2 regions of the Kitasatospora sp. NPDC001547 genome follow, and region 2 is predicted to be linked to the other one. Evidence: riboswitches for the same ligand, from Rfam matches in the RefSeq annotation. Region 2 holds a riboswitch; the other holds the start of a gene.
What was found. A riboswitch is a leader RNA that binds a small molecule or an ion and turns the genes downstream of it on or off. The one in region 2 is predicted to bind cyclic di-AMP.

Region 1: linked by a shared signal. The riboswitch ahead of ACFY0X_RS21605 (hypothetical protein) and the one ahead of ACFY0X_RS20790 (transglycosylase family protein) in region 2 are both predicted to bind cyclic di-AMP.

What each region holds. Positions count from the first base shown of each region.
Region 1 is NZ_JBIAVL010000011.1:213,452-217,992, reverse strand. Features, by position in the region: gene ACFY0X_RS21615 (alpha/beta hydrolase) at 1-878, shown strand, start outside; gene ACFY0X_RS21610 (MoaF N-terminal domain-containing protein) at 1,053-1,382, opposite strand; cyclic di-AMP (ydaO/yuaA leader) riboswitch at 1,835-1,999, shown strand; gene ACFY0X_RS21605 (hypothetical protein) at 2,001-3,407, shown strand; gene ACFY0X_RS21600 (hypothetical protein) at 3,534-4,373, opposite strand.
Region 2 is NZ_JBIAVL010000011.1:14,026-18,566, reverse strand. Features, by position in the region: gene ACFY0X_RS20795 (hypothetical protein) at 33-233, opposite strand; gene ACFY0X_RS20790 (transglycosylase family protein) at 507-1,838, opposite strand; cyclic di-AMP (ydaO/yuaA leader) riboswitch at 1,825-2,026, opposite strand; gene ACFY0X_RS20785 (hypothetical protein) at 2,519-3,478, opposite strand; gene ACFY0X_RS20780 (DUF397 domain-containing protein) at 4,047-4,310, shown strand.

The DNA of each region.
Region 1 (4,541 bases), 200 kb from region 2:
ACGCCTCCGGCCGGCTCATGGTGGAGACGATGGGCCAGGCCTCGGTCAAGGGCGGCGGCGCGATGGGCCGCGAGCCGAGCCAGTCCGGCGAGATCCGCAAGGTCCGGATCGACGGCGCGTCCAGCCGGCTGTCCACCGAGGGCTACGTCTACCTGCCCCCGCAGTACTTCCAGCCGGAGTACGCCCAGAAGCAGTTCCCGGCCGTGATCGTCAGCACCGGATTCCCAGGAATCGCGGAGAACCTGATCACCCGCTTCAACTACCCGGGCGCCGCGCTCAAGCTGCTGCAGGAAGGCCGGATGCAGCCGACCGTCATGGTCCTGGTGCGTCCCTCGCCCGCGCTGCCGCAGGACACCGAGTGCGAGGACGTCCCGAACGGCCCGCAGTCCGACACCTACTTCACCAAGGACGTGCCCTCGGCGATCCAGGCCAGCTACCGGGTCTCCACCGACCCGCAGGCCTGGGCCTTCATGGGCAACTCGACCGGCGGCTACTGCGCGCTCAAGCTCGCCATGCGCCACCCGGACGTCTTCCCGACCGCCGTCGCGCTCTCCGCCTACTACGACGCCGCCGACGACCCGACCACGGGCGACCTCTTCGGCGGCAGCAAGCAGCGCCGCGACGAGGCCAACCTGATGTGGCGGCTGAAGAACCTGCCGCAGCCGAAGGTGTCCGTGCTGCTGGCCGGAACCAAGAAGGGCGACGGCGGCTACCGGCAGGAGACCGAGGCCTTCGTCGACGCGGTGCGGAGCCCGATGAAGGTCTCGTACAGCATGCTGGAGAACGGCGGCCACAACTTCGAGACCTGGAGCGCCCTGCTGCCGTCCTCGCTGGAGTGGCTGTCCCAGCACCTCAAGGTGCCGAACCAGACCGTCTGAACCTGACCGACCGCGAGCCCGAACGAGCGGCCCCGAAGGACCAGACCCTCGACGACCGGACCGCAACGACCGAACCCCCGGAGCCACGGCCCGGGGGTTCGGTCGTTGCGGTCCGCTTCTGGGCCGGTCGGGTCGTTCAGGAGCCTTATGGCCCCCGCCCGGCGGTCCCGCCGCTCAGGCCAGCCGCTCCAGCGTCCCGGTGTGCAGCTCGCCGACCCGGCCGCCCTCGCCCTCGAAGGTCCAGAAGGCCCGCACCGTCAGCTTGCCGAGGTCCATCACATGGCTGACGGTGATCCCGCTCTGCTCGGTCCAGCTGACGAAGTAGATCTCCGGCGCGACCTCGGCGACGTGCAGCCGCACGTCCTCCCACTGGCCCGCGGACTCGCCGAGGCCCTCCCAGCGCAGCCGAGTGCCGTCGGCCGAGTAGGTGTTGCGGAAGGCCGCGCCGTTGTCGGCCTGGAAGAGGTAGGTGCGGCCGGCGAAGGCGGGCAGGGGCGCGGTCATGGTGGGGCGGGTCCTCGTCTCGGTCAGGTCGTGGCTGTCGGGTCGTGGCGAGCACCCGGTCGGGCTCGCCGCTCTTGTGCACGGCGGATGATGTCCGACTCCCAATTTATCCGACCGGGCCCAGTCGGTCAGGTACTCGCCACGGTACGGTCCGCCGCCAGGTCGCCGGCAGGCCACCAGCGCTGCCGGCAGGCCGCTCACCGGCCTGAACCGCCTGGATCGTGCCCTGTCCCCGCCGGCCGGAACCTCCGCCCGGCCCAGCCGCAGCCCACTGCTCCCGGAGAACGATCAACTGGACTGCCAACCGGCGTCGTTGATCGACACCACTGTGAGCTGCGCGACAACGGGGCGGGCCGGGTTGTCCGTTCACGGACGACCCGCCTAGCCTGCAACGGTCGTCCGCCCTCGCGGACCCCGCCGCCGGGACGCCGAGTCCCGTCCACCCGTCGGCGGGTCACCGAGCACCACAGCGGACGGGAGCGGGGGAACCAAGGTCAGCGCCCGGCCCGTACGCCCCCGCGTGCGGCCGCGGCTAGGGGTGAAGCCGTCCCACCGGCGGCCGGGCAACCTCAGCCCGAATCCGACAGCTCACCTCGCAGGCGTCGCAGAGGTCACCCCATGCCCCAGCCTGCCAGCTCCACGCACCGGCCCGCGCTCGCTCTCGCGCCCGCCCGCCGCCGCGGCCCGCGCCACGCCCGTCCGTCCCACCGCGGCCGCAACGCCGCGCTCGCCGCCACCGGGGCGTTCGCCATCAGCGGCGCCGGCCTGCTCGGCCTGCCGTCCGTCAACGGTGCCCAGGCCGCCACCGCGCCGACCGTCACCCAGGACCGGCTCGCCCCCGCCACCATGGTCGCGGGCAAGGCCACCACCGCCTCGCTGGGCCTGCACTCCTCGGCCTGCTTCACCGCGAAGACCGTCGGCGTGGGTGTGCGCGACGCGCGCGGCACCAACCTCGACTTCCCCGGCAACGCCTCCAACGTGCAGATCTGCCCGAGCGGGGTCGGCTTCACCAGCGGTGCGCGCACCCTGCCCGCCGGGACGTACACCCAGTTCGGCTTCTGGCAGGACCTCGGCGGCGGCTGGCACAACCTGCCCTCGCAGCAGCTGGTGGTCTCCGCCACCGGGACGTCCACCCCGACCCCGACCCCGACCCCGACGGCCACGCCGACCCCGACGGCCTCGACGACCCCCACGGCCACGCCGACCCCGACCCGGACGGCCACGCCGACCGCCACCCCCACGGCCTCGACGACTCCCACGGCCACGCCGACCCCGACGCCGAGCACCACCCCCAGCACCACCCCGAGCCCGAGTACCCCGGCACCGTCCTCCCCGGTCGTCGGCAAGTCGCTGACCTGGTCGGACGAGTTCAACGGCGCGATCAGCTGGGGCCAGCGCTGGGTCGGTGACAAGAGCACCGCGTACCGCTACGGCAACCACAACCCGGGCGACAACAAGCTCGACTGGCTGAACAGGAACAACGTCGGCGTCGCCAACGGGGTCGCCACCTTCACCGCCACGTCCGGCGGTCCGGTGCTGGAGAACGGCAAGCAGTCCTGGAACACCGGCTTCCTGACCACCGAGGGCTCCAGTGAGGGCTTCCAGGTCAAGACCGGCGACTACGCCGAGACCCGGGTCAAGCTGCCCGCCGGCAGCGGCGCCTGGCCGGCCCTGTGGACGTGGAAGAACGGCAACGGGGAGATCGACTCCTTCGAGTACCACCCCGACAACCCGAACCTGCTGGAGCTGACCAACCACGTCAACCCGGGCCACGGGAAGTACTACACCGACGCGAGCGCGATCGCGAAGGACCAGTGGGTGACCATCGGCACCTACTACGGCGCCGACTCGGTGGACTGGTACGTCAACGGCGTCAAGGTCTTCTCGGACGGCAAGGGCGTCGGCGCCGGCTGGTCGGCGTACCTGATCCTCAACCTCTCGGTGTGCGCGGGGCAGTACCACCCCGCGCCGCAGGGGACCGCCCCGATCACCTTCGCCGCCGACTACGTCCGCGTCTACCGGTAGGACGGGCGCGGCACGGGCGGGCGCCGCGCGGCGTCCGGGCCCGGCGGACCGCCCCGCCGGCCGGAGGATCCCGCAGACAGGAGGATCCCGCCGGTAGGACCGCTCCTACCGGCGGGACCAAGTGGCTCAGGAACGGGCGATCCTCTCGACCACCGTGATGTCGAACGGCTGCCGGTTGTTGGACTCGTTCCGGTCGTCCGCACTGCGCACCGTGACCGCTCCGCCGCCCAACCTGCCCGCCGGCAGCCGCGGGTCGAGCCGGACCGGGATGAGGGCGGTCGCGCTGCGCGCCTCTCGCAGACCCGGGCCGAACACGCACCGCACGATGCGGCCGTGGGCCGTCACCTGGCAGTCGGACGGGAAGTACGGGCCCTCCGTGGTGACGCCCTCCGGCAGGGCGACCACGACCGTGAACGGGGACGCGGTGGTGTCCGGGCCCCCGTTGCCGACGAAGGCGTGGATGGTGGTGGTGCCGCCGGGGGTGGCCGGGTCCGGGTCGAGCCTGACCACCTCCAGGTCGGAGTCGGAGGTCCGGGCGGCGGCCGGCGCGGGCAGCGTGGAGGCCCCGGACGTCCCGGATCCGGACCCGGCGCCTGCCCCGGGCTCCACCGGCGCGGGCAGGGTGGACGCCTGGGGCGTCGACGGTGCGGGCAGGGTGGAGGCCTCGGGTGTCGACGGTGCGGGCAGGGTGGAGGCCTCGGGTGTCGACGGTGCGGGCAGGGTGGTCGCCGGGGGTGCGCCCGCCGTGACCTCCAGCGCGGGCCGGGGCTCGGGCCGCCGCAGCGCCCAGGACGGGTCGCCGGCCAGCACCATCACCGCGCACCCCGCCGCCACGGCCGCGACCAGCCCGGTCCCGCCGGACCTCCGCCCTCTCGCGGTACGCCGCCCGCCGCGGTGCGGCCCCTCGTCACCCGGTGCGTCGCCGTCCCTTGCGTCGACCCGCACGCCCCGGTGCTGCTGCTCCATCCCCGCTCACCCTGCCCTCGCATCCCGGCCGCCCGCGCCGTTGCGGGCCGCGTCGGCACCAGGGTGGCGGAGCCGCCGCCCGAGCCCGGTGGCAACCCGCCCGTCGTCCGCCCGAACGGATGACGCGACGGGCCGTCCCGACCGGGCCGGCCGACAGCGGGGGCTGAC
Region 2 (4,541 bases):
GGGCGGTCCGGTTGCCGGCGGCCGTCGGGTGGTCAGCCCTCTTGGCCGGTCGGACGGTCGGCGGTGAGCCGGTGTCCGTCGGCGGCCTCGCCGGTGCGGGTCTCGGTACGGCGGCCGCGGGCCAGGTAGTCGCGCAGGATCAGCTCGACGGCGTCCTGTGGGTTCTTGGTGCCGGAGAGCATCATCGCGTCGATCGCGAGGTTCGCGTCGAGGGTGACGGTGACCTGGGCCATGTGACTCCTCCTCGGGTGCAGAGCAGCAGCATGCCCGCTGCGAGGAGGTGTCCACCACGGAATACGGCGGATCTGCGGAACGGGAGCAGGGCGGCCGGCCCGTCCGGGAACGCCGGAACCCCCGGGGAGAGCGACCAGACTCTCCCCGGGGGTGGCGGGTGGTCAGCGTTCGACTGACAGCTGACAGATGATGAAATCTGTTATCTGTTATCTGTTATCTGTCAGCTGAAATCTGTCAGCCGTCGTCCGTCGGCTGTCGGCCGTTCGCCGTCCTCAGACCCGGCCGGCGAAGTCCGGGGCCCAGTTGGCGATGGTCTGCTCGCGGACGCCCGAGCTGGGGTTGGCGGCCTCGACGTACTTGCCGTTGCCGACGTAGATCGCGACGTGGTAGACGCCGGAGTCCTTGCCGTTGTTGGACCAGAACAGCAGGTCGCCCGGCTGGAGGCTGTCCAGCGAGACGTGGGTGCTGGCGGCGGCCTGGTCGGCGGCGACGCGCGGGACGGAGATGCCCGCGGCGCGCAGCGCGGCCTGGGTCAGGCCGGAGCAGTCCCAGCCGCCGTTGCCGGTGCCGCCGTAGACGTACGCCTGACCGACCTTCGACTCGGCGAAGGAGACCGCGGCGGCCATGCTGCCGGTGGCGGCCGGAGCCGGAGCCGGCGTCTGGGCCTGGGGCTGCGGAGCGGGCTTGGCGGCCGGCTTGGCGGCCGGGGCCTGGGACTGCGCGGTCGGCTGGGCGTTCACGGCGCCGCCGTTCGCGGACTGGCCGGACTTCTGCGAGCGGTCGAACCAGGTGAAGTCCGCGCCGGACTTGTCGGCGGACGAGCCGTCGAAGGACAGGTGCTGGCCCGGGTAGATGGTGTCCGGGCCGTCGGTCAGGGTGCCGCGGTTGAGCTCGTACAGCCGCTCCCAGCCGCCCTGCACGTTGTGCCGGTCGGCGATCGAGGACAGCCAGTCGCCCTCGACCACGGTGTAGTCGCCGCCCTGGGCCTGCTGCTGGCGCTTCTGGGCCCAGTCGCCGCGGCTGCCGGAGGCGGCGGAGTCGCCGGCCGTCTGAGCGTCCTGAGCGGGCGCGGCGGGCTTGGCTGCCGGGGCCTGCGCGGGCTTGGCGGCGGGCTTCGCGGCCGGAGCGGCCGGAGTGGCGCTCTGGGCCGGCGCGGCGGTGGTCGAGCCGGGGGTGGAGCCCGCCGAGGTGTCGACGGCGGCCGGGGTGCCGCCCTTGGTCAGGCCGGCCTTGACGGAGCAGACCGGCCAGGCGCCGGGGCCCTGCGAGGCCAGGACCTTCTCGGCGACGGCGATCTGCTGGTCCTTGGTGGCCAGGTCGGCGCGCGCCGCGAAGGCGGTGCCGCCGAAGGCGGACCAGGTGCTGGAGGTGAACTGGAGGCCGCCGTAGAAGCCGTTGCCGGTGTTGATGCTCCAGTTGCCGCCGCTCTCGCACTGGGCGACCTTGTCCCAGGTGGCGACGGTGGCGGCGGAGGCGGTGCCCGAGGTGAGGCAGGGGACGGTGAGGCCGACGCCCGCGACGCCGAGGGCGGCGATCACGCGGCGGGTGCGGCTGGACAGGCTGGTGCCGTTGGTGGGCAGCATGAAGACGCGGTCCTCTCCCACGCCTGCGAGGTGAGCTGTCGGATTCGGGCTGGAGTTGCCCGGCCGCGCGGTGAGCGCGGCTTCACCCCTAGCCCTGGACCGTTCCGAAGAGTGGTCCGGGGCGACTTACCTGTGGTTCCCCCGCTCCTGCCGTGGTGCGTTTTCGCGCTGCCAGGACATCCGACGGCAGGACTCGGCGTTGCGGATGAACCGGGTTCGTGTGGTCACGAACGGGGAGCACGTTAATCAGACTTAAGTTCAAACCGCAAATGCCTGTGATGCACATCACGGTTTAGTGGGAACTGCCAAAATTGCGGCCGAGCATGATCGTAAATGATCGTTTTCAAGCAATGCTGTTGCGGAAAGCGACAACTGGCTTCGCCTCAGAAGTGACGTGACGGGGCGTCGAATTGCGGAACAGTGTGCTCCGGAGAGTGGGGGAGCGGCCTCGATTCACGTGCCCGGGGCCGCGCTCCCTATTTCCCTTCAAATGACGCCAGAACGGACATTCCACTTCATTGCCGTCCGACTCCCCGTACGGGACGGGTCGGCCGTGGCCAGCCATGGAAGGCGCCAATCCCCATGGGCCCGACAGGGCGGGGGTCGATGCCGGCGGGCAATGCAGTGGGGCCGATGCGAAGGGCCCGGAACGCGAACCGTTCCGGGCCCTTCTGCGCGCGCGAACCGGCGCGCGGTGTCGACTACTGCCCGAGGGATCCCTCGGCGGCCGCGTGGGCGCCGCGAACGCCCTCCAGGGCCCCCTCGGCCTCGGCGGCGGCCGCGGCCTCCGCCTCGGCCCGCGCCAGGTCCTCCGCGGACGGCATGGGCAGTGCGGCCAGGTAGGTGGAGGCGATCAGCTGGCCGACCGACGGGTAGGCGCCCAGCGGCGCGGCCGACGGGCAGCCGGTCTCCTCGGCGGCGGTGGCGAGCAGCTCGGAGTCCGCCTCCGGGCCGATCACCAGCGGGGCCAGCGCCGGGCGCTGCGAGCCGGTGTCCCTGAGGTGGTTGACGGCCGCGGCCACCGAGCCGGGCACGTCGAGCGCCGCGGCGACGACCGGCACGGCCAGTCGGGCGGCGAGCAGCACACCGGTGATGCCGGCCGCGGCGGCCGCGTCCTCGCCGCCGACGGTGGTCAGCACCACGCCGTCGGCGGCGGTCGCGATGGCGAACAGCCGGGCGCGGTCGGCCCGGGCCAGTCCGGCCTCGGACAGCCGGACGTGTACGGCCTCGGCCAGCAGCGGGTGCGGGCCCAGCGGGTCGGTGACGGGGGCGCCGTACTCGGCGGCGAGCGCGTGAAGCTCGCTCAGGAAGGTGTGCGGGCCGGGCACCAGCGGCACCAGGACGGGCATCGGCAGCCCGGCCTCGGCGGCCAGGGCCAGCAGCTCGGCCACCGTGCGGTCCTCGCTGCCCGCGACCTCGGCGCCGTTCCCGGGGAGGTAGCCGACCGCGGTCTGCACGCCGTTCTGCTCGGTGCGGACGATCGAGAGCAGTTCCTCGACGACCGAGCGGGACTCGGGCCCGGCGGTCGCGGGCACGGCGAGCACCAGGGCCGGGGCGCCGGCCGGGATCTCGGGGCGCTCGGGACGACGGTGGCGCCCCCGCGCACGGGAGCCTGGAGTGCGGACGGGCAGTGGCGCGCCCGGAATGGCTGCGGTGCTCATGCCGGAGATCGTAGGACATCCGCCCGTCGGGCTTGCAGTCGGCTGCCGGACAGGATTCGCGCGGTCGCGGTGCGGACCCCGCGCGGACCGGGTGCGTCTCCGGCGCCGGTCCGGGCGCTTTGCCTACAATCCGGACATTCTTCACTCAACCCCCGCGCGGCCGCGGGTGGTTGCCACGACGCGATCCGCGGGGGCGGCCGTTGCACCTGGGGCACGTGAGATGTCTCACAGCATGGGGATGGTTTGACGGAGGGTCACGAGGGTGCGACTCCCGGCGTTCGAAGATCAACATTCAGCGGGGGGGTGCTCACGGCCGGTTATCACGAGCCCGGTGAATCATCGGCTATGTCCGTTTACGTACCGTCAGAAGAAGGCCCGTGAAGAGTTGGCGGATGCGGGTAAAAGGCCTGGTGCACCTGCAACGTCCCGTGCTGATGCACGTGCACTGCAGCTATCATCGCGTCAAGTGAGGCGTTGTGCCGGACCGGTACGGGGCCGGCCCGTTCGTTTCGACGGTGCCGGGGGCGCCGCGCTGGACGACAACTCCGGAGCTCTTCGGGAGATTTCTATGCACGACTCGCAGGACACGCACGGCTCGTACGACACCTACAACGGGATGGCCGCGGCCGATCTCCAGGGGGTGGTCTGGCAGAAGAGCCGGCACAGCAACTCCCAGGGCAACTGCGTCGAGTTCGCGGCCCTGCCGGGCGGCGACGTGGCGATGCGCAACTCGCGGTTCCCGGACGGTCCGGCCCTCATCTACACCCGGGCCGAGATCGCGGCCCTGCTGCTGGGGGCGAAGGACGGGGAGTTCGACCACCTGGCGGTCTGACCGACCGCCGTGCTCCATCATCGGGGGGCCGTCGTGGGTGCCGACACCACGACGGCCTTTGTCTTTCCCTGTTCCGGATGCCACTGCTCCGGGAATCGTCGCTCCGGGAATCGTCGTTCCCGAAACCGCTGCCCCGGATTTCGCTGTCCCGGATGTCGCTCCACCGGGCGAGCACGTCCCGGAAGCCGCCGGCGGCTCCGTGGCGCCGGAGATCCGCGGCGGGGCCTGGCG